Regions from separate parts of the Paenibacillus uliginis N3/975 genome, predicted to be linked through region 1. Evidence: predicted binding sites of a transcription regulator. Region 1 holds the regulator's gene; each other region holds the start of a gene.
The links. Region 1 encodes Rex, which represses fermentation and respiration genes when NADH is low (regulators of the CRP and FNR family bind a similar motif). Its sites were predicted from a motif close to TTGTGAAATATTTCACAA; they were not measured.

Region 1 (5,617 bases):
TTTATACGAACATGAAATTTGCCGTATTGGATTTTGAAACTACGGGCAACCAGTCAGCCGATGAAATCATTCAAGTGGGGCTGGCCATCATTGATGAAGATCGCAGCATTTCCCGAGTGTACGGCTCTTATGTCAATCCCGGGATTCCGATTCCACCGTTTATTACAGGTTTGACAGGTATTTCGGATCAAGATGTAGCTGAAGCACCCTCCCTTGAAGAGATGATGATGGAACTGGTACCTATGCTCGATGATGTTGTACTTGTGGGGCATAATGTAGCCTTTGATTTTAATTTTTTGCAAAATGCACTCGACCGTTGTGGTTATTTACCTTTCAGCGGGCGGATACTCGATACGATACATTTTTTGAAAATATGCTTTCCTTCACTGACATCGTATCAGCTGGGGATGGTGTCGTCCTATTTCGGCCTGGAGCATGACCGCCCACACCAAGCGGACAGCGATGCGCTTGCTACCGCCTATGCGCTGCTGAAATGTCTGGAAGAGCTTGATCAACTTCCGCTGCTTACGATACAGCGTTTGAGCGATCTTTTTGCGGTTGAGGACAGTGATTTGAGTTGGTTCTTCGATGGAATGCGGGCTGATAAGGAAAATCAGGCGATTCAGGATCCGGACAACTACACGTATTTTCGTCAATTTGCTCTGGCGATCGAGGACTGGACCGATATGACACCTGCACGAGATGAAGAAGAGGTTAATCCGCTAGCCGAGCTATCCTTTGAACAGTATATGAGCCAGGTACGTAATAATTTACGTGAGACACTTCCTCAATATGAAAGTCGGGATGCCCAGGACATTATGTTCGAAGAGGTCATGAATGCACTAGAGGATGACAAGCATCTCCTGATTGAGGCTGGGACCGGTACAGGGAAATCACTTGGATATTTGCTTCCTTCCATATACCAAAGTGTGAAACAGGAACAGAAGGTAATGGTCAGCACGCATACAATCAACCTTCAGGAACAGCTTCGTGAACGGGATATCCCGCTACTCACTAAGGTAGTCCCGTTTCCATTTAAGGCCGCCGTCTTCAAAGGGAGACAGCATTATTTGTGTTTGAGAAAATTTGAACATAAAATAAATAGAAGAGATTTCAACACACCTAAAGAGGATATCATCATTGCAGCCCAAATGATCATATGGCTGACACAGACAGAAACCGGGGATGATGAGGAACTGAACCTTGGTGGACGCGGTGGGGACTTCTGGGAAACGGTATCTAGCGATTCCGATTCTTGCTTGGGACGGGCTTGCCCATGGTTCCGAAAGTGTTTCTACCACCGTGCGAAGCATGAAGCGGGTATTGCGGATGTGGTTATTACGAACCATTCCAAATTGTTTACCGATGTAAAAGCGAATCATCAGCTGTTGCCGTCGTATGAGCGGTTGGTCATTGATGAGGCTCATCACTTGGAAGATGTGGCGGGGAAGCATCTCGGGCTCCATATGAAGTATTTTACGGTGGTACACACCCTTACACGTCTCTACAAGGACAGCCGCAATGGACAGTTGCCAGCACTCCGTCAACTGCTTCAAACGTCGGCGCACGAAAAGGCGGGGGAATGGACGGTAGTCATTGACCGGCTATACCCTGATCTAATTACTGTCAAGGAGAGCTGGGATCGGCTCAGTGACCTTCTGTTCGGACTTCTTCCTGAACGCGGAGATGCTTCTGCGGGGGATGCAGGACAATTTACGCTCCGACTGTCACCATCCAAGAAGCCAAAAGACTGGGAAAGTTTGACGGAGTTAGAGAATCAGATTCACGTCACCTTGGGAGATGTCGTTCGCAAAGGAGACATGCTAACATCTGAGGTTCGGGAAGAACTGAATGATTATGGAGCAGACAGTTTGATTACGGATATTAACGGCCTCTTTAAGGACTTGGCTGCGCACCGGGAGAATCTGAAATTTTTCATGACTCTGAACGATGAAGGCGTGGTTTACTGGATGGAGGCGAACGGTAATTTTCGCAGTAAATCGCTGCAGATGTTTGCCGTGCCAGTTGATGTGAGCGGGCAGTTGAAAGAGCTGTTCTTCGATAAAAAAAGAAGTATCATTCTCACTTCTGCAACTCTATCTATAGATAAATCGTTTCAGTATATGATCGATAATCTTGGGCTGCAGGATGCTTCAGATCAGGGGCAGCTGAATACCGTGCAGCTTCCGTCACCGTTTAATTACCGTGAGCAAGCACTGTTATTAATTCCAAGGGATTTCCCAAGCGTTAAGGGGACCATGGGAGATCAGAACTTTGTGAGTACACTCGTTCAATCACTTGCAGATGCCGCTAAGGCAACTCATGGACGAATGCTGGTACTGTTTACCTCGTACCGTATGCTGCGCCAGGTGTATGATCCGCTCAAGGAAGTTCTGTCATCCAGTGATATATCCGTACTCGGACAAGGGATGGATGGATCAAGCCGAACCAAGCTGATTCGAAGGTTTCAGGACAGCAGCGCATCGGTGCTGCTTGGGACAAGCTCATTCTGGGAAGGGGTCGATATTCCGGGAGAGGCGCTGACATGCCTGGCTATCGTAAGGCTACCGTTTCAACCGCCCAACCATCCCCTTGTCGAAGCGAAGAGCGAGTTACTGCAGCAGCAGAAGAAAAATCCGTTCATGAAACTATCCGTACCTCAAGCGGTTATTCGCTTTAAGCAGGGTTTCGGGCGTCTTGTGCGAACAGCTCAAGACAAGGGTATTGTGATTGTTTATGATACCCGTGTGATTGAATCTTATTACGGAAAATACTTTTTATATTCACTGCCTGGCCCGAAAATGGAACATATGCGGACAGAGCAGATGGTTCCCCGCATTGCGGAATGGCTTCACGGGGACGAGGCGATACAATAAGAATTTAAGTTATTTATTTTGAGTTTATCATTAGGGGGAGCATGCATGAAATCGGATAAAATTTCGGAGGCCGTGGTTCGCAGACTGCCCGTATATTTACGCTATCTGAACGAACTTCATCTTCGTGAGGTTGCAACGGTGTCCTCACAGGAGCTTGGACAGAAGCTCGACCTAAATCCGGCGCAAATCCGCAAGGATCTTGCCTATTTTGGAGATTTTGGCAGAAAAGGGATAGGTTATGACGTCTCTTATTTGATCGAGAAAATCCGTCATATTCTTAAACTGGACCAGCAGATTAATGTAGTGCTTGTGGGTGCTGGTAATCTTGGACACGCCCTTTCCAATTACAACGCTTTTTTGAAAGATAATATGAAGATTGTAGCTATATTCGATGCATATACTCCCAAAGTCGGCACTAAAATCAACAATTTAGTCGTTCAATCGATGGAAGAATTGACGGCGACTATTAAGGAGTTCGGAATCCGGATCGGGATTATTACCGTTCCTGATGTCGAAGCACAAGATGTGGCGGATAAACTGATCTCATCCGGTATTGAAGCGATTCTGAATTTTGCGCCAACGATCTTGAAAGCTCCTCCGCACATCCGGATTCATACAGCTGACTTCACGACGGATTTGCAGAGTCTGGCTTATTATTTGGATAACGGAAAGGAAGATGCCGATCATGACGAAGCGTAAATGGATGATTAAAAACGGAACCTTTGCTGTACTTCAGAACGAAAAGCCGGTTCTGCGCGGATATATGGTCATCGAAGACGATCTCATTACCTATATCGGTGAAGAACAACCGAAGGTTGAGGAAAATATGGAGATTATCGACGGCACACATCTGTTTTTCATGCCTGGTCTTATGAATACGCATGGTCATACGGCTATGTCGCTTCTTCGTGGATACGGGGATGATCTGGCACTTCAGGTATGGCTGCAGGAGAAAATGTGGCCGATGGAAGCGAAGTTTACAGCTGATGATGTATATTGGGGTACCTCGTTGTCTGTGATCGAAATGCTGAAAGGCGGCACGACGACCTTCCTCGATATGTATGATCATATGGATCAGGTAGCAGCCGTGACTGAGCAGTCCGGTATGCGGGGGGTACTTACTCGCGGTGTAATCGGTTTGTGTCCTCCAGATGTTCAGAATCACAAGCTGAAGGAGGCTACAGCATTTGCGAAGGACTGGCACGGTAAAGCTGATGGACGTATCACAACGATGATTTCGCCTCATGCGCCTTACACATGTCCTCCGGATTACATCGAAAAGTTTGTGCAGACTGCTTACGATCTGGATTTGCCAATTCACACCCATATGTCAGAAACAGTAACTGAAGTCGAACAGAATGTTCGGGATTACGGGTTGCGGCCAGTAGCTCATCTTCAAAAACTTGGCGTCTTCTCACGCCCGGCGCTTGTTGCGCATGCAGTTCATTTAACGGATGAAGAGATTGAGATTTTGGCGACTCATAAGGTAGCGGTATCCCACAATCCGGGAAGCAACCTGAAGCTGGCAAGCGGTGTCGCCCGGGTACCGGAACTGCTTAAAGCAGGAGTTACCGTATCACTGGGTACGGATGGTCCTGCGAGCAACAACAATTTGGATATGTTTGAGGAAATGAGACTCGCTGCTCTTATTCATAAGGGTGTCAGTGGCGATCCAACAGCAGTCCCTGCTGTTGAATCACTTCGTATGGGAACAGAATATGGAGCGAAATCATTATTCTTAGACGGTGTTGGGACGCTGGCTCCCGGAATGAAAGCGGACTTTATCGCGTTAAATACCGATCAGGCACATTTTCTGCCACATACGGACTTTATCTCGCATGCGGTTTATTCAGCGAGTGCCAAGGACGTGGAGCATGTGTGGGTAGATGGTAAGCAGGTCGTCAAAAACGGAATTTGCCTTACATTGGATGAAGAAAAGATTCGCCGTGAAGCCCAAAGTGCGTTCGAGCGGCTGTTGACCCTTTAGGGAATAACAAGGGAGCGAGGAACGCAGATTGAAGAAAAAAACGAAGTGGATACTTCTCAGCATTTCCGGTTTTCTGCTCATATTGCTGTTTATTCAGATTTATTATTCAAATGTAATGTCTGGTAAATGGTCGGAAGAGAACGCGGCTATCAAGGCTGCTCAGCAATATGGCGGTTTGATGAAGAAAGACAAAACTTATAAATCGGTATGGGATAAAGAGAGCATTTACTGGGTCGTTACCGGTAAGGATACGGAAAACCAGGATATCATCGTATGGGTGAAGTTTACGGAAGAGAATAAACCACTGGATGGAGCCGAAGCTGTACACAGCGAACCTCTGAGCGGTGGTATATCGGAAGCTCAAATGCGTAATCAGATCAAGAGTGACCTGCCTGGTTCGGTAATCGAAAGACTTGTTCTAGGTATGTATGAAGGAGAATACGCATGGCATCTGTTATACCATCTAAACAATGAGACGAAATACCGGTTTTATCGGTTTCAGGATGGAAGTCAGATCGGTGAAGACATTATTCTACCCAATCAATAACAAAATTTAACACTCCATCAATAGGCGGAGTGTTAAATGACAAGATTATGTGTAAGCGTTTACAAAAAATCTTGATAAAATAGTTTTAAATATTTTCACAGACTCGAATGAAAAAAGTATATAAGATGTGATATACTCATATTTGTATTAACGAGGCGGATTCGTGTGTATAGATATATGTATTATTGATGTATCAAACGTGATACA
Region 2 (5,617 bases), 170 kb from region 1:
ACTGTTTCACCAATGTGGACATTTTCCCTCTGTCCCATTCGGCAAATGTACTGTATAATAGAAAATTGTCCCAAGTTATTGATTTAATCTCGAAATATTGGTTCATATGACCAAGCAATAAAGCACCATTTTAAAGTTAAAACAGGTAAGTGGTTTTCAGTTCCATAAAAATATGCTAAAATTTAAATGTACTAACTTATTGTAAGTTTTATGTTTCACAGCAACTATTGTGACTCTGTAAAGAGGTGAAATGATATGGAAGTTACAAATCCCTGTTTATGCCCCCGTTTCGAGTCCGCTTTCGCCTTCCTTGGAAAGCGTTGGAACGGACTAATTATCCAGACACTGATGAGTGGTCCGAAACGGTTTAAGGATATCTCAAATTTCATTCCGTCTATGAGCGACAAAATGCTGTCCGAGCGAATGAAGGATTTGGAAAGCGAAGGCATATTAATCAGACATGTATACCCCGAAACGCCGGTTCGTATAGAGTACGAGCTGACTGAAAAGGGAAAAGCCTTGCAGCCTGTTATGGAACAGATTTCGAACTGGGCGGAACAATGGGTAAAGTAAAATGAAATAACCTCAGCGTTAGCCCTGGTGCAAGGCAGACTTGCTTTGACCAGGGTTTTTTGCTGTCGATTGAAGTGGACTTGCACTTGAACCAGTCAAATATAGTATAATTGGAAAAATAGCCCTAAAGCACTTGAGGAGGCGAGCCTTTATGAAAAATTCGGTTAAACTGCCGCACGTTCATTATGGACAAGAGGAAGCCGCCGAGCTTGAGAGGGCTTCGATAAGAGTGCAGCATATTTATGACAAGACCCAGGATCTTTTGGACCGCTATATGCCGGATTCCATGTGGACCGCAATGACTGGAATGAGCCGCAACCCGAAGGTACCCAAGCTTTGGGAGGGGGATCTGGAAAGTGGAATATTTCAAAAATGGGTCAAAAGCCCGAAGGGCTGGAAATGTATTGGATGTGAAAGATACAGACACCCTTCGGTAATTTCGGAAACACCGACACAAGCGGAGGGAGAATCATCTTTTGAAACAGGAGATGGGGATAGCCTCACATTTCACGACAAAGGGCTTCCAGACAGATTGCTGCAGATGGTGATCTGGTCACAATTTGAGGAAATTCGACTGTTCCAGCCGTTCCTTGGTGATGAGCCGTTTTTTACCGAGGAAGAGATGGAGGTCATTTCAGATTATTTTGTCCCTACTTATCTAAGTCCAGTCCCTCTGAAAGAAAGAGGGAAAGACTTCAAGACAATTCAAACAAGAATTCCTCTTTATCAGGAGCGAATATCTGCACCCTCTCTCGTGATGCAGTCAGAAGGCGCCAGCGTCTCCGGAAATTGGATGACGGGGGTTGATCTGAGCTCTAAAGGATTTTCTGGCCTCCGTCCCTATTTGAAAATTCCTAAGGGTGGCCGTACTTACATGAAAGCTTTGATCGTATAGTCACAAATAAAGGAGACAGCATTGGCTGTCTTTTTTTGTGTGCAATTGTTAAAAATGGTGTGAAAGAATTCACAATTGGAGTGAAGATAATCACAATAACAATTAAATTTTAAATGTATAATGACCTTAAAAGATCAATGAAATGGAAATGAATTTAATAAAACGATCGAATTTAAACACGAGACGGCTTGATTAAAGTGAAATCAAGAGGGTTGGATAGACCTTTTAAGGAGGAAAAGATCATGACTGGCAAGAACAAACAAAAGCTAGTGGTCATAGGTAACGGCATGGCGGGTATTAGCACGGTAGAGCAAATCATAAAATTAGGTGGCGCTTATGATATTACCGTATTCGGCAGTGAGCCGCATCCCAACTATAACCGGATCATGCTGTCTTACGTTCTGGAAGGCAGTAAAACGCTAGATGATATTGTACTGAATGATTGGAATTGGTACAAAGATAATGATATCACACTGCACACGGGAACTACGGTCACCAAGATTGACGAGGAGAACAAGGTGGTTGTAGCCGAGAATGGACTTGCAGTTCCATATGATCGCGTTATTATTGCCACAGGTTCAAATCCGTTTATATTGCCTGTGCCTGGAAGCGATAAAGAGGGTGTAGTAGGCTTCCGTGATATCGCGGATTGCAATCAGATGCTTGCGGCTGCTAAGAAGTACAAGAAAGCCGCGGTGATCGGCGGAGGTCTTCTCGGTCTTGAAGCCGCTAAGGGACTCGTTAACCTAGGTATGGATGTCACGGTTGTCCACTTGATGAATGACCTCATGGAACGCCAGCTTGATCACAATGCATCGGCTATGTTGCAAGCTGAGCTGGAGCGTCAAGGTATCAAGTTTGCCATGGGTAAGCAGACCGTAGCGTTACTGGGCGGAGATCGGGTAACTGGACTGCGATTTAATGACGGAACAGAACTGGAAGCCGGTTTTGTTGTCATGGCTGTCGGTATTAAACCGAATGTAGCCGTAGCTAAGGCGAGTGGGATTGAAGTTAATCGCGGCATTGTGGTCAATGACAATCTGCAGACTTCCATGGAGAATGTATATGCCGTTGGGGAATGTGATGAGCATCGGGGTGTATGCTATGGTCTTGTGGCTCCGTTGTTTGAGCAGGGTATGGTGCTTGCGAAGCATTTATGTGGAGTGGACACGTTGCCGTATGAAGGCTCCGTTGTATCGACCAAGCTGAAAATCAGCGGTGTGGATGTATTCTCTGCTGGTGAATTTATTGAAGGTTCGGAACATACCGTTATTGCTGCTAAAGATGAATGGAAAAAGACCTATAAGAAAATTTTGTTGAAGAACAATGTGATCGTCGGTGCGGTTTTATTCGGAGATGTAACCGAGTCGGCGGCTCTGCAAAAGCTGATCAAGCAAGAGGCGCAGATGACAGATGAGATCTATGCTACGGTCATGGGAACGGGCTGTTGCGGCGCAGGCGCCAAAAAAGGAACCTCGGTTGAAAGTATGGCAGATGAAGAAATTGTTTGCGGATGCAACGGGGTGACGAAGAAGACCATTGTGGATGCAGTAATGGTTCAGGGACTGACCACGGTGGATGAAATCAAGGCATGCACTGGAGCAACCCGCTCTTGCGGCGGATGTAAGCCAGTCGTTGAACAAATCTTGCAATATGTGCTCGGTGACGGTTTCAAAAGTGCAAGTAAACAAGGAATTTGTGGATGCACAACACACAGTCGTGACGAGATCGTAGCTGAAATCCGTGCCAAGGGACTAAGAACAATCGGTGAAGTCATGAATGTGCTGGAGTGGAGCCAGCCTGAAGGCTGCTCGAAATGTCGCCCTGCTATCAACTATTATCTTGGTATGATTTACCCGGAAACCTACGAGGATGAGAAGGAATCACGTTTCGTCAATGAGCGGATGAATGCCAATATCCAGAAAGACGGCACATATACTGTAGTTCCGCGGATGTATGGCGGAGTGACAACAGTGGAAGATTTGAAGAGAATTGCGGACGTTTCGCTTAAGTATGATGTCAAGGTCGTGAAGGTGACCGGTGGACAGCGTCTGGCTCTTATCGGAGTGAAGAAGGAGGATGTGCCGAAGGTTTGGGAAGAACTCGATATGCCTTCGGGTTATGCCTACGCCAAATCGCTTCGTACGGTTAAGACATGTGTAGGTTCGACATTTTGCCGCTTTGGTACGCAGGATTCGATGGGTATAGGAGCATTGATTGAGAAAAAATTCGAGAGACTCGATCTTCCTGCAAAATTTAAAATAGCCGTGAATGGCTGTCCACGTAACTGCGCCGAATCGTGCACGAAGGATATTGGCATCGTCGGGAATGACGGAGGCTGGGAGATATTCATTGGCGGTAACGGTGGAATCAAGGCACGCATCGCAGACGCATTTTGCAAGGTTAAAACCGACGAGGAGTTATTTGAAATATGTGGTGCGGTCATCCAATATTATCGAGAAACAGGTAAGTATTTGGAAAGAACCTCGGAATGGGTGGAACGCGTAGGTCTGGACGACATCAAGAAAACCATTCTTGAAGACCATGATCAGCGCAAGGCTTTGGTAGAAAGAATCGAGGTAGCCTTGCAGCAGGTCGAGGAACCTTGGAAGAAAGTGCTGAACGATAAACAGGTGCTAAGAGCGATGTTCCAGAGCACAAGTCCCGCAGCGGCGGAGTAAATAGAGTAAAGGAGACCAAAACATGACGATGACAGGCGAGTATATTGATGTTGGAAAAAAAGATGAGTTTATGATGCGTATTGGAAAAGTTGTGGTAATCAAGAATGAAGAGATTGCCGTTTTTCACACATCGGATGGTCGTTTGTTTGCTCTGGAGAATAAAACCCCGCACCCGAGAGGCGGACCATTGGCTGAGGGGATTGTATCTGGTCACTACCTGTATGATCCACTTTACGACTGGAGAATTGACTTGGAAAGCGGTGAAGTGCAAGAGCCCGATAGTGGTCAGGTCCGGACTTACCCGGTCCGGTTAGAGGGAGATGTTGTACAGATCGCCGTATAGGGAATACCAGCTGGTTGTGTATACCAAGTAGAGAGAAACCATAACAGGAGGTACCCCTATGTTCACACAGGGAGTGGAAAGCATCATTGAGGCGGCTGTCAAAAAGAAAGAACATATGAACGCGAATATGATCCGTTACTTCGTCTCGGCTTTCCTGGCCGGCGCATATGTTGGTATTGGAATTGTTCTGATCTTTAAACTGGGTGCGCCATTTGCGGCTGCAGGCTCACCGTTTCAGACTTTGGTGATGGGAGCTTCTTTCGGAATTGCACTGACACTGGTTGTTTTTGCTGGAGCAGAACTGTTTACCGGTAACAATATGTTTTTTACGATGAGCACTCTTGCTGGACGAACATCCGTGGGAGATACATTGAAAAACTGGGTGATCGTATTTCTTGGCAATCTGGGTGGAGCTGTACTGCTCAGTCTGCTGGTATGGGGTACCGGCTTGTTTAAGGCTATTCCATCTGATCATGTGATCTTTACGGCGGCTGCCAATAAAATGAATGCGCCTTTTATGGAATTATTTTTCCGCGGTATTTTGTGTAACTGGCTTGTCTGTCTTGCCTTGTGGATGGGAACCCGTGCAAAAGAAGAAACAGCCAAACTCATTCTCATCTGGTGGTGTCTGTTTGCTTTCATTGCTACGGGTTATGAGCACAGTGTAGCGAATATGACGCTTTTGTCTCTCGCAACGATGCTGCCAGGACATCCGGAAACCGTTTCGATTGCTGGTTGGGTTAACAATATGGTTCCGGTCACACTGGGGAACATTATTGGTGGTGGGTTGTTCGTAGGTATGTCTTACTGGTTTATCTCCCCGATTAAAGGTAAAAAGACACAAAAGTATGTGAACGATAAGGAACTTTCCCATAAATAAGTTCTAAATGCTATGTTAGAGAATGAGTTTGGGCAGGCATTAAAAGATAAGAAATCGCTCCCTTTAGATGGCGGATAGTTACTGCCACTCACAAGGGGGTGATTTTTTTGTGTACGTTTTAACGATGAATATGCACGAAGCGTCTCACAAACCATAAGTTTAAACATATAGAAGAAGGGGCGTCCTTTAGCCATCGTATGGCTATTCAGAGCGCCCCTTAAAGTCTTCCAAAACAGTCACCGGTG
Region 3 (5,617 bases), 3.0 Mb from region 1:
CTTTGGTGATACACTGGAGCAGATCAAGCCTGTAGCTGAAGACATTTTGGAACTGGCTAAGAAAGACACCGCCAACTTTGAAAATGCAAAAACCAGCCTGTCTAAAGCCTATGAACAGTACACACTGGTAGCCGATCAGGAGAAACTCAGCTCGCTCGGCCTGACTGCCGGACAACTGGCTATGAAGCTCAGCCCGGTTCGTGAGCGTCCGGTATTGACTGAAGTGAAAATCGACAATAAATCATATAAAGTGTATATCGAAGCTGACAGTCAAACATATAAGAGTATCGAGGATATTCAAAACGAAACCATCACTTCGCCGCTCGGAATGGAGATTCCGATCAAAGATGTCGCAAAAGTGGAAAAAGGTACATCACCTGACTCTATTATGCGTATCGACGGCAAGATGGTCGTTACCGTTAATGCTGATATGATTACAAACGACGTAGGTACTGCTTCCACTAACCTGCAAGCAAAAGTGGACGAGATGAAACTCCCTGAGGGTGTATCTGTTAGCTTCGGCGGAGTTACAGAACAGATCAATGACACCTTCGGACAGCTGGGGCTCGCTATGCTGGCAGCCATCGCCATCGTGTACTTCGTTCTCGTTGTCACCTTCGGTGGTGCGCTCGCACCGTTTGCGATTCTGTTCTCGCTTCCGTTCATTGTCATCGGTGTGATTATCGCCCTGCTCATTACGGGTGTAACGCTGGACGTATCCGCACTGATGGGTGTACTCATGCTGATCGGTATCGTTGTGACAAATGCTATCGTATTGATCGACCGTGTTATTCACAAGGAACGTGATGGCTTGTCTACTCGCGAAGCGCTGCTTGAAGCCGGAGCGACACGCCTTCGTCCGATTCTGATGACCGCACTCGCCACGATTGGCGCTCTGCTCCCGCTTGTGTTCGGATGGGAGAGCAGTGCAGGCATCATTTCCCGCGGACTCGGCATTACCGTTATCGGCGGCTTGATCAGCTCAACGCTGCTTACGCTGGTCGTCGTACCTATTGTGTATGAATTCCTGATGAAGTTCCGCAAAAAGCGGATCGAAGATTAAATCAAGCACTTAACGTAACGCTTAAAGAATTACATTCCATAGAGGGGCTACCTCCAAAGGTCTGAACTAGACTGCGGAGGCTACCCCTTTTTGGTGTTTATATAGCGTTGCTTCTACACCCCACACACAAAAAAGGCATGCTCTCCATCTGGAAAGCATGCCCTTATATACCTTGATCGCTATTCTCTGTTACACCAACACGACTTCACGGACCGGCTCATCTGCAGCCAGACAAGACTGCTTCCAGGTGCGGAGCATTGACAAATCATATTCAAGGAACTCTTCTAGTAAACGTGAAACCGCCAAGTAAAGCGGGCTTATCGTAGAAGCATTCAGCTCTCTGCACATCGCTGGAGTCCAGGTGAGTAGATGCTCTTCCAGAAATTTTTTCTGTATATCTATCAGACGCAGCATGCTGTCCTCGCAGTATGCACTGTTCAGCATGCGATCATGCAGTATGGTCATAAATTCAAGCTCGATCGCAATATGATCGTCAGGCTCTCCGCTGACTTTCTTAAAGGCGGTTCCAGCTGAAGCGTAAAAGTCAGATAGATCCTGTGCACGGCACGAATAAGGAGAATAACGGGATTCTGCAAGCGGCCGCTGCTTCGAGTGCTGCAGCAATCTGCGGTACTCTGCGCCTTCCCGTTCGCAAATTCGTACGAGTTCCTCCGGTGAACGACCGCTCAAGTACTGCATGAGCTCGCGTCCTCCGCGGGTCAGCTCCGCCGCTTTACCAATTCCGCTGCTGCGGCTCCAATGTGCAACTAAAGACAGTGTAGGCCAGTGGCCCAAAAATTCAGTGAGTAGCTGATAAATCGTCCCTCGATTTTCCAACCACCTGTGACAGACGTCAGGTACCTCCAATGTTCGAACAGATGATGATATCGTCATATCGAACCTCCTAATGGTGATCTCTTTGTTGGATGTTGATATCTTTCACATTATATCTTAAAAGATTCTAGGATGGGGTAATTTTATGAAAAATGATTTCCGAAAGTTTCGGAAAATTTCGGAAATCATTTTGAAAACACGCTTACCATCCTTACTTGGATGGTTCAGCTATTCTATGAGCGGCACACTTTTCAGGGGAGAAGCATGTGCCTGTAAGCTCAGTATAATGAACTTTGTAAACGTTTTCTGTGATACAATTCACACGCTCCGGCTTTTACAACAAATTTAACTGTTCAAAATTCAATATTTTTTAACCTCCCTTCCATTGACTCCCGCTACAGCAATCGCTACAATGTGACCATGCCAAGCTGGAAAGGGGATTCCGATAGATGAAACCGATGATTGAACCTTTGACGGACTCCTTTGGGCGGATACATGACTATATCCGAATATCCGTAACGGACCGCTGTAATCTGCGATGTGTGTACTGCATGCCAGAAGAAGGCATGGTGTTTCAGCCGCATGACGAGATTATGAGCTATGAAGAGATTGCTTCCGTTCTGCGGGTACTCGCACCTATGGGCGTATCCAAAGTACGGTTAACCGGCGGTGAACCACTCGTCCGTAAAGATCTGGAGTCATTGGTTGCCATGATTTCAGATATAGAAGGAATTCAAGATATTTCACTTACGACGAACGGGCTTTTGTTATCTTCCAAAGCCCGTCTTTTGAAAGAAGCAGGACTTACCCGGATTAATATCAGCCTTGATTCGCTGCACAAAGAACGCTATGCCAAGATTACCCGGGGTGGAGATGTACGGAAGGTGCTTGAGGGCATCGAAGCTGCATATGAGGTCGGGCTTGATCCAATCAAGCTGAACATGGTACTTATGAAAGGCTTTAATGAGGATGAGATACGGGATTTTGTAGCGATGACGATTCACCGTCCGCTGCACGTTCGCTTTATAGAATATATGCCGATCGGGCAGGCTTCAGAGGAATGGCGAAAAACATACATTCCGCTTAGCCATGTGACGGATGTATGCCACGAAGCCGGCTGGACCATTCAAGATGACCAGGGACCTGCGGGCAACGGCCCCTCCCGTAATATGAAAATACAGGGTGCTGCAGGCACTTTTGGACTCATCCATCCGGTAAGTGACCATTTTTGCGACTCCTGCAACAGGCTGCGTCTGACGGCTGACGGACATATTAAAGCGTGTCTGTACTGGTCGGATGAATACAATGTCCGCCGTGTTGCTCACGATCCTGAAGCCACGGCTTCCTTGTTCCGTAAAGCACTCGGCAGCAAACCGCAAAACCACGAGATGGCCCTGGCTCTTGAAAAAAAAGCTCAAAGCCATACCCCGACCAACCGGCGTATGTCGCAAATCGGCGGGTAAAACAAAAGAAGCTCCGCAGCTGCGGAGCTTCTTTTGTTTAGAGATAAAAAACTACAGAGGAAACTGCATCCTTATCTCTCAAGAAAAATTACCATTAAATGCTCTCTATCTTCTTTAAAGATACGTCGATAGACGTTTTCGCTATGTAAGTATACCGAACAATTGCAGCGCCATATAGAGAGCCAGCAGCCAAATGATCAAGGCCGAGACGGTATTCAGCACCGCAATGCTCCGGCCCGTCGTATCTACTCTGCCCAGCGTCCGACCTGCCAATGCCAAACCTAGAAACCACAGCCACGAAACGATTGCCGCAGTCAATGCGAATATCCATTTGGTCATACCTTCGTAAGCAAGTGAGCTCGTCCCGATTACGCCAATGGTATCCAATATCGCATGCGGATTCAGAAGGGAAACCGACGCTGCATAAAGTACCTGCTTGCGGGCAGACAGCGGAGCGGATTGTCCGCCTCCTCCGCCTTTGGATCTCCAAATACTGAATCCCATGTAGAGCAGAAACAGAACCCCCACGGCGTATATCGTCGTTTCGAGCCAAGCAAACTTCAAAATAACGAGTGAAACTCCCCCTACTGCCGCGAAGATCAACAGTGTATCGCATACCGATGCTGTTAGAACAGCAGGTAATGCACGAATAAAGCGCGAGTTTACCGCTCCCTGATTAAAAATGAATACATTTTGCACACCTAGCGGCAGAATCAGCCCGAAAGCCAGCAGCACCGCATGGAGAATCGCTTCGATCAATTGCTCTCTCCCCTTTTAACGATCATTCTCTAATGATCCTCATTCAACTTCCCACTGACAAGCGGTCTCATAATCCTCAGGCTGGTTCATATTAAACAGCCCCCTCGCGGCGTCTATCCCCGTCAGCCGGGCCAGTTCCTCTACCGGAATGTAAAGAACGTTCAAATCGCTTAACCAATCCATCATGCGCAGCTCATTCCGGCGCAAGCGATCTTCCAAACTTGTGCAGACATCAAGGTGGTAAACGGCAAGGAGCGGCTGCGGCTTCCCATCCATAACAGGAACAACGGCATCCCGTGGAGCAACATCATCGTGACGGGCCATTGTTCTGACCCGTATTCCTGACTCTGGTGTCAAGGGATCTTCAGCGGCTATCCGCAAAAGCACCTGTATAATATCAGCGGTAACAAATGGCATATCACAAGCCGCTACGGCATTCCAGGCCGAGCGGGAAGCAGATAAACAAGCGTGAAGTCCCGCCATAGGCCCTTTTCCGGTAAATATATCTCTTACAGACCGCAGTCCCAGAAAGCCATACGGTTTCGGATCATTCAGGGAAAGAAGCACCTCATCGCATACTTCGCCAAGGCTTAGAGCTGTCCTTTCTATAGATGCCACCCCACCTACAGGCAGCATCGCTTTATCGCACCCCATCCTCCGGGAAGCCCCGCCGGCCAATACGATTCCCGTCGTGCCCGGAACAGCCGCAAATGCCCGTTTGTTCTGGAGTTTTTCCATCCCTACTCTCCCCCAATAGCTGTAATGTAAGAAATTCCCCTCATATATTACACTTGTATTACATTAGTAAAAAATGGGTAAAAACATAGAAGTTGGTTTGTATCCCTTTTCAATGCGTGATACATTGAGAGAGGATAATCGGCTGTTTAAGCTATTTCTCTGTAATGCACTCGGTTTGAAAGGAATGACACCCACTTGCGGGATATGAACTACGATCAATCATCATTAAAGTCACTGAAACTCTTTAACTTTTTCATTTATGGAACCATGGTTATATTCACCGGGTTCTTTCAACTATATCTGCAAGATATCGGAATGGACAAAGTGGAAATCGGTAGCCTGATGGCTATTGCCCCTTTCGTCTCCGTGTTTGCCAACCCATTTTGGGGGTATTGGGGCGACCGGGCCGATAATATCAAACGTGTCCTTATTTTCATGATGACGGGAACTTTGCTGCTTGTCCAGTTTGTTTTTCAAGCGAACACATACACCATGATTTATACGTCGATGATTTTCTTTTATTTCTTCCAGACACCCATGTTCTCGCAGACAAACTCGCTTATTCTTGGATACATTGAAGGTACTCGTCACAAGTTCGGTTCGTTCCGGATGTGGGGCTCGCTTGGCTGGGCACTGACAGCCGTTGTGGCTGGACCTGTGATCGAACGGTTAGGATCAGGACGGATTTCAATTGTATTTTCCATTATGCTGGTCATAGCCGCCGTGTTCATGCTGTCCCTTCCGAATATCCAGAAGGCGA
Region 4 (5,617 bases), 1.8 Mb from region 1:
TACAGAGATGTATACCGATCGCCTCAACCTCCCTTAATGGAGCAGCCGATTGAAGAAGGTTACATTTAATGTAAAAATCATGTTGATAAACAGGAAGGCATCTCGTTTGTAAACAAACGAAATGCCCTCCATTTAGCTGCCCAATCTATGCCTCCATTATGCCATAAAGGCAGGTAATCGACAACATAAATGGTATGATATGTATTTTAAAGGCTGGTGTAACAATTAATTACTTTTCTGGATCTTGTGGATATAGACGTACCCTGCAGAATGGTCTGCAGGGTACTTTTATGAGCGCTGAAGCGCCAATATAATTTAACCCCTGACGGCCTGATCGGCTGTACAGTCGGTTCCTTGTGTTTGAAGTTCAATTTCGGGATCATTACTTCCAAAACAACAAAAGCCCTGCCTCTCTTTCGTCCTTGCGGCTCCGATGACCGCTCCAGTGTGAATCAGAAAACCAACATCCTTAAACTCTTACTTTTGGGTTAGAAAATAGGAATTCTCAACTTCATCTGAGTTAGAAAATATAAAATTTGCGAGGAACTTACGGGGTTAAACTTCGCCTAACAATTTATGATTATATCACACTTGATACACTTTAGCAAAGATCTTGATTTTTTTGTCGATTCCAACGATATTCTATACATAGGTAATTTATTCCTAATGGATTGAAGTATAATTCCAGTCAACGGTGCATAAACAAATATAATATGACTAATTGCGACGAAAGTAGGCATTTCATGCAACTATACAGGTCCTTCTTAAATCAGCTTATCCGTAATTATGTTATCGGTTCCCTTATTGCTGTACTCGTAGTAGGCGGCGTGCTGCTCATAACCACATTTGAAATTTCTTACATTGAAGGTATGCGTCTGTTGAGCATTATTGGAATCTCGTTTCTCATTATGATTACTGTAGAAATCTTTGTATTTTTGAGGCATATGCGATTGATCCGGCAAACCTTGCATACTTCAAATGCAGATCTGGCAACTCTGGAGGCTGCCTACCTTCAGGTACACCGTATGCCGAAGCAGGCGGTGTACCGTATATATGGTCCACATTTGTTCGGCCTGTCTGTGCCGGCGATCTTGATTACGATTTGGATGCTGAATCGTGGGCTGCTCAGCATACCGTCTTTCTATATTTGGCTGGCTTCACTAGGTGCGGTGCTCATTGCAAGCTGTCATGCGATGATCGAATTTTTCCTTACCGTAGCTGCCATTCGTCCTGTGGTAAAAGAGCTCCGCCGACAGGCGCTGTTCCGGTTTGGCGTTGACTTTTCGCTGGAGGGACATGTGTTTACTGCCATTCGTACGAAGTTCCTGCTCAGCACGATGCTGATCGGAACTTTTCCGCTCTTTTTATTCAGTCTGGCAGCCCAGATCCGACTTGAGGAGTTTGACAAGATCATTTCCCAGCAATATTGGGGCTGGGCTGGTGTCATTCTGTTGATTGGAGTAACTTTCGCCTATATTGGCGCACTTCTGTTGACACAAGATGTGCATCGTCCCATTCGTCAGTTATACCGGGCAATGAATGAGGTTAAGGAAGGGCGTCTGATTCAGACTTCGAATCTGTATTCAGATGAATTTTCCACACTGATCGCTGGATTTAATATGATGGTTCGGGGGTTGCAGGTGAGAGAAGAACGGAACCGGAAGCTACTAGACAGTTATTTTGCGGCTCTGGCTGCTGCACTGGATGCACGTGACCCTTATACGGCAGGACACTCATTACGTGTGGCGGAATACTCGGTTCTTCTTGGTGAACTGGCAGGACTGAATGAAAGTGAGATCGACCTCCTGCATAAGACTGCGCTGCTTCATGACATTGGGAAAATCGGAGTCCGGGATAATGTTCTGTTGAAAGAGGGAAGATTGACAGAGGAAGAGTTTTCTCAGGTGAAAGCCCATCCGGAGCAGGGGGAGAACATCCTACGGCAGATCGAGCCAGCTGATGCGATGGCTCCATATCTGGAAGGGGTACGTTCCCATCATGAGCGCTATGACGGAAAAGGTTATCCTGACGGCTTGAAGGGCTGTGATATCCCGCTGTTCGGGCGGATTATTGCGGTTGCGGACGCATATGACGCGATGACCTCTGATCGGCCTTACCGCAGTGGGATGAGATCCATCGAGGCTCTGAATATTCTGGAAGAAGGCCAGGGAACACAGTGGGATCCCGATTTTGCGGGCATGTTCGTGAAATATATGAGGGCCCAGCAGGAAACTGCTTAACACGGCTGCAGACCAGTTGGTAGACTCGGTGCTCTGTGCCGAATGAGTTAGCGGGAATAACCACAAACATAAGAAGAGCAGGGCACCTTTCCCGAAAGGAAGAGATGTCCTGCTCTCTTTTGTGCTATTCGTTCATTAACGTGTAGCTGTCGTTGGTCATAGCCAGAACCTCAGCCATACCTGACGTAATGTACACTTTTTTATCCTTGGTTATAAATAAGGCCTCTGCCTTATCCAGTTGCTCCGCGAATTCGAGTCCCTTTTCTAATCCCATGGAGAAGATCGAGGTGGACAGCGCGTCCGCATCGATGGAGCTGTCTGTCAGAATCGTGACACTGTTCAGATTGTTGTCGACAGGATATCCTGTATCCGAATCCAGAATATGGTGGTACACTTTTCCATCTTCCTCGAAAAAGCGCTCGTATACGCCCGATGTGACGATAGTCTGGTTCTCCACCTTTAGGTTGCCGATCGGATTGCCCCGAGAAAGGTCAGGATCCTGAATACCGATGGTCCATTTGTGGCCGCCCGGCTTTTGTCCCAAGGCAAGCACGTTACCGCCCAGATCAATGATGGCGCTCTTGAAGCCGTTGTCGGTCAAATATTTGGCAATGACGTCAGCCGAATAACCTTTGGCAATGCCGCCAAGGTCCATTTCCATGCCCTTTTCTTTCAAGTATACTTCACGGGTGTCCGGGTTCAGTTCAACCTGGTTATATTGACTATGCGGTATAAGTTCATCAATTTTAGACTGATCAGGAACATGCGCGCCTTCATTTCCGATATTCCACAGCGTGACGAGAGGGCCAATCGCCAGATTGAAGCGGCCTTCCGTTTGCTTAGTGTAGTCATATGCTTTTTGAACAACATTGAAGGTTTGGTCGGACACTTGCACAGGTTTGATCCCGGCATTATCGTTCACCTTGGCCAGCTCACTCTTGTCATTCGTGCGGCTCATTTCAGCGTCGATCGTTTTAAGTAGTTCTTCGATTTCATTAAAATGACGGTCCGTGATCCGGCTGTCATACACCTTTACTTGCACAATGGTATCAAAAATATAGTAAGACTTCTTGATTGGATCGGTTATTTCCGTCTTCTGGCCGGAGTCGGGCGTCTTTTCATTGAGATCTGCAGGAGCCGCGCCGGAGTTCATGCAGCCTCCAATGATAAGCAGGGCGGACAGAAGCAGAAGCAGTGATGAGCGCTTAATTATTTTCATGAGGATTCCTCTTTTCCACCAGGTTTCGACTGGATTATAGCAGAGCCCGTCAGAGGGGGGATGTGAGACTTCTCATAATTTATTTAAATTTTTGAATAAAATTTTGGATTTAGTGATGATTTTGTGAAATCATTCTCAAACTGGCCGGATTGGGTGTTTCCTTCATTGAAGGATAGGTGGGGAGTAGGTATAATGAGGACGTCTAAGATTTATATAATCAAAAAATAAGGAAGATGCTTATGAAACGCGGAGACTTGGTACTGATCTCAGTTGTGCTGGCAGCAGCACTGATATTTCTTGTTCCGAGATGGTTGGACGGAAAAGATAGTGAAAAAAATCACAATAATCCATTAACGGCAACCATTACGGTGGATGGTCAATTGTTTAAGACTGTGGAATTGACGGAAGAAGAACAGATTATTGAAATTAAGACGGATCATGGTGTGAATATTCTTAAGGTATATGATTACGGGATCGAAATGATTGAGGCGGACTGCCCGGATGAAGTGTGCCTCAGCTTCGGATTCGTTGACAAGAAAAATCAAAGCATCGTCTGCTTGCCTCATAAAGTATTGGTTGAGGTAGAGGGTGCCTCGGGAGGAGAGAGTCAGGATGAAGTCGACGCCGTTGTCAATTAACGAATCTGCCATGCTGCTTAAAAAGACGGTCATTATTGCCATTTTTGCAGCAGTTGCTGTTGTGCTAAGCATTGTGGAATCCCTTATTCCGGTGAACCTGTCAGTACCGGGCGCAAAGCTGGGGCTGGCTAACATTATGGTGCTGACCTGCTTGTTTTTTTTGCGGGGAAGAGACGCGATGACGTTAATCGTTCTAAAGACGGTTCTGACCGCGATGATCTTCGGAACCTTTTCCAGCTTTTTGTTCAGTTTGTTCGGCGCGCTATTCAGTTTTGTTGTCATGTATGGCCTGCTTAAAATTAGCGGAAAAAGACTCAGTCTGATCGGAATCAGCATTGCCGGCGGGGTAGCGCACAATATCGGTCAGCTGACGGCTGCTTCGATTATTTTCAAAACCTCTTCGATCTTTTACTATTTGCCAGCGCTTCTGCTGACCGGTATTGTGACCGGTGTCCTTATCGGTATTGCCGTAAGATATTTGGTGCCATCGCTTTCCAAGCTGTCATTGTTTGCTGGTTTTACAGATTAAGAGGTTGCACGGGAGACCGTAAACAGGCAGATTTCAGCTGAGAGGACGGCAGAAGGGAGGAACTTGCTATGAACAGAGCGGGATTATATAACAGGCCTAAGTCGCATGAATCGGAAAAGTGCGCGTCTGGAGAACAGCATCAGCCCCCAGCACTAACCCTTAAGGAGGTTAGCTTTTCGTATAACGGGCAGTCGAACAACATCCGCTCTGTCAGCTTTACGGTTCCCCAAGGACAGTGGGTGACTGTTGTGGGGAGTAATGGGAGTGGGAAATCTACGCTTGCCAGACTGTTTAACGGACTGTTGGCGCCTAATGAAGGTCTTATAGAGACAGCGGGCTTGGAGCTTGTACCAGATAACCTGATCGCAATCCGCCGTAAGGTAGGGATGGTATTTCAGAATCCGGACAATCAATTTGTTGGCAGCACGGTGGAGGAGGATATTGCCTTTGGACTTGAGGGCATGTGTATGCCGAGGCGGCAGATGAGAGAGCAGATCGACCGGTATGCTGAACGATTTGGCGTTAGCCATCTGCTTAAAAGACATCCCTCCGAGCTGTCCGGTGGACAGAAGCAGCGGGTTGCGTTAGCCTCAGTGCTTGCCATGGAGCCAGAAATATTGGTGCTGGACGAAGCCTCCTCCATGCTGGATGAACAGGCAAGGCGCGACTTGACCCATATCCTTAGGGATATGCACCGGGAGGGGCGGTATACCATTGTGTCCATTACGCATGACGCGGATGAAATTATGGCCTCTGAAAGGGTGCTTGCTCTGCGGGACGGTGCTGTTATTGCAGATGTGTCACCTGATGACCTGTTTGAGGATAGGGAGCTAATGTTGCTGTGCAGACTGGAAGCGCCTTTTGCTCGGAAGCTTGTACAGGAATTGGAGTCTCGGGGAGTTGCAAAAGGACAATCCGGTGATGAACAGGAGCTGATGGATTTCTTATGGTCATTCAATTAGAGAAGGTGTGCTTCGATTATGATGCCCGT

Region 2: a site for Rex is predicted at 1,526-1,543, ahead of nirB (nitrite reductase large subunit NirB). Genes of this name have one in related genera too.
Region 3: a site for Rex is predicted at 2,204-2,221, ahead of B9N86_RS01350 (TorD/DmsD family molecular chaperone). Genes of this name have one in related genera too.
Region 4: a site for Rex is predicted at 3,581-3,598, ahead of B9N86_RS26085 (FAD:protein FMN transferase). Genes of this name have one in related genera too.

The regions. Positions count from the first base shown of each region.
Region 1 is NZ_LT840184.1:3,798,529-3,804,145, reverse strand. It holds gene dinG (ATP-dependent DNA helicase DinG) at 12-2,876, shown strand; gene B9N86_RS17935 (redox-sensing transcriptional repressor Rex) at 2,922-3,575, shown strand; gene B9N86_RS17930 (amidohydrolase) at 3,562-4,863, shown strand; gene B9N86_RS17925 (cell wall elongation regulator TseB-like domain-containing protein) at 4,892-5,410, shown strand.
Region 2 is NZ_LT840184.1:3,967,269-3,972,885, reverse strand. It holds gene B9N86_RS18855 (winged helix-turn-helix transcriptional regulator) at 256-573, shown strand; gene B9N86_RS18850 (hypothetical protein) at 725-1,468, shown strand; gene nirB (nitrite reductase large subunit NirB) at 1,711-4,149, shown strand; gene nirD (nitrite reductase small subunit NirD) at 4,172-4,492, shown strand; gene B9N86_RS18835 (formate/nitrite transporter family protein) at 4,551-5,372, shown strand; gene B9N86_RS18830 (asparagine synthase) at 5,609-5,617, opposite strand, start outside.
Region 3 is NZ_LT840184.1:300,494-306,110, reverse strand. It holds gene B9N86_RS01355 (efflux RND transporter permease subunit) at 1-1,063, shown strand, start outside; gene B9N86_RS01350 (TorD/DmsD family molecular chaperone) at 1,253-1,957, opposite strand; gene moaA (GTP 3',8-cyclase MoaA) at 2,356-3,360, shown strand; gene B9N86_RS01340 (LysE/ArgO family amino acid transporter) at 3,502-4,119, opposite strand; gene mobA (molybdenum cofactor guanylyltransferase) at 4,159-4,857, opposite strand; gene B9N86_RS01330 (MFS transporter) at 5,053-5,617, shown strand, end outside.
Region 4 is NZ_LT840184.1:5,597,725-5,603,341, reverse strand. It holds gene B9N86_RS26090 (HD-GYP domain-containing protein) at 744-2,240, shown strand; gene B9N86_RS26085 (FAD:protein FMN transferase) at 2,365-3,459, opposite strand; gene B9N86_RS26080 (NusG domain II-containing protein) at 3,699-4,097, shown strand; gene B9N86_RS26075 (Gx transporter family protein) at 4,072-4,626, shown strand; gene B9N86_RS26070 (energy-coupling factor transporter ATPase) at 4,695-5,588, shown strand; gene B9N86_RS26065 (energy-coupling factor transporter ATPase) at 5,573-5,617, shown strand, end outside.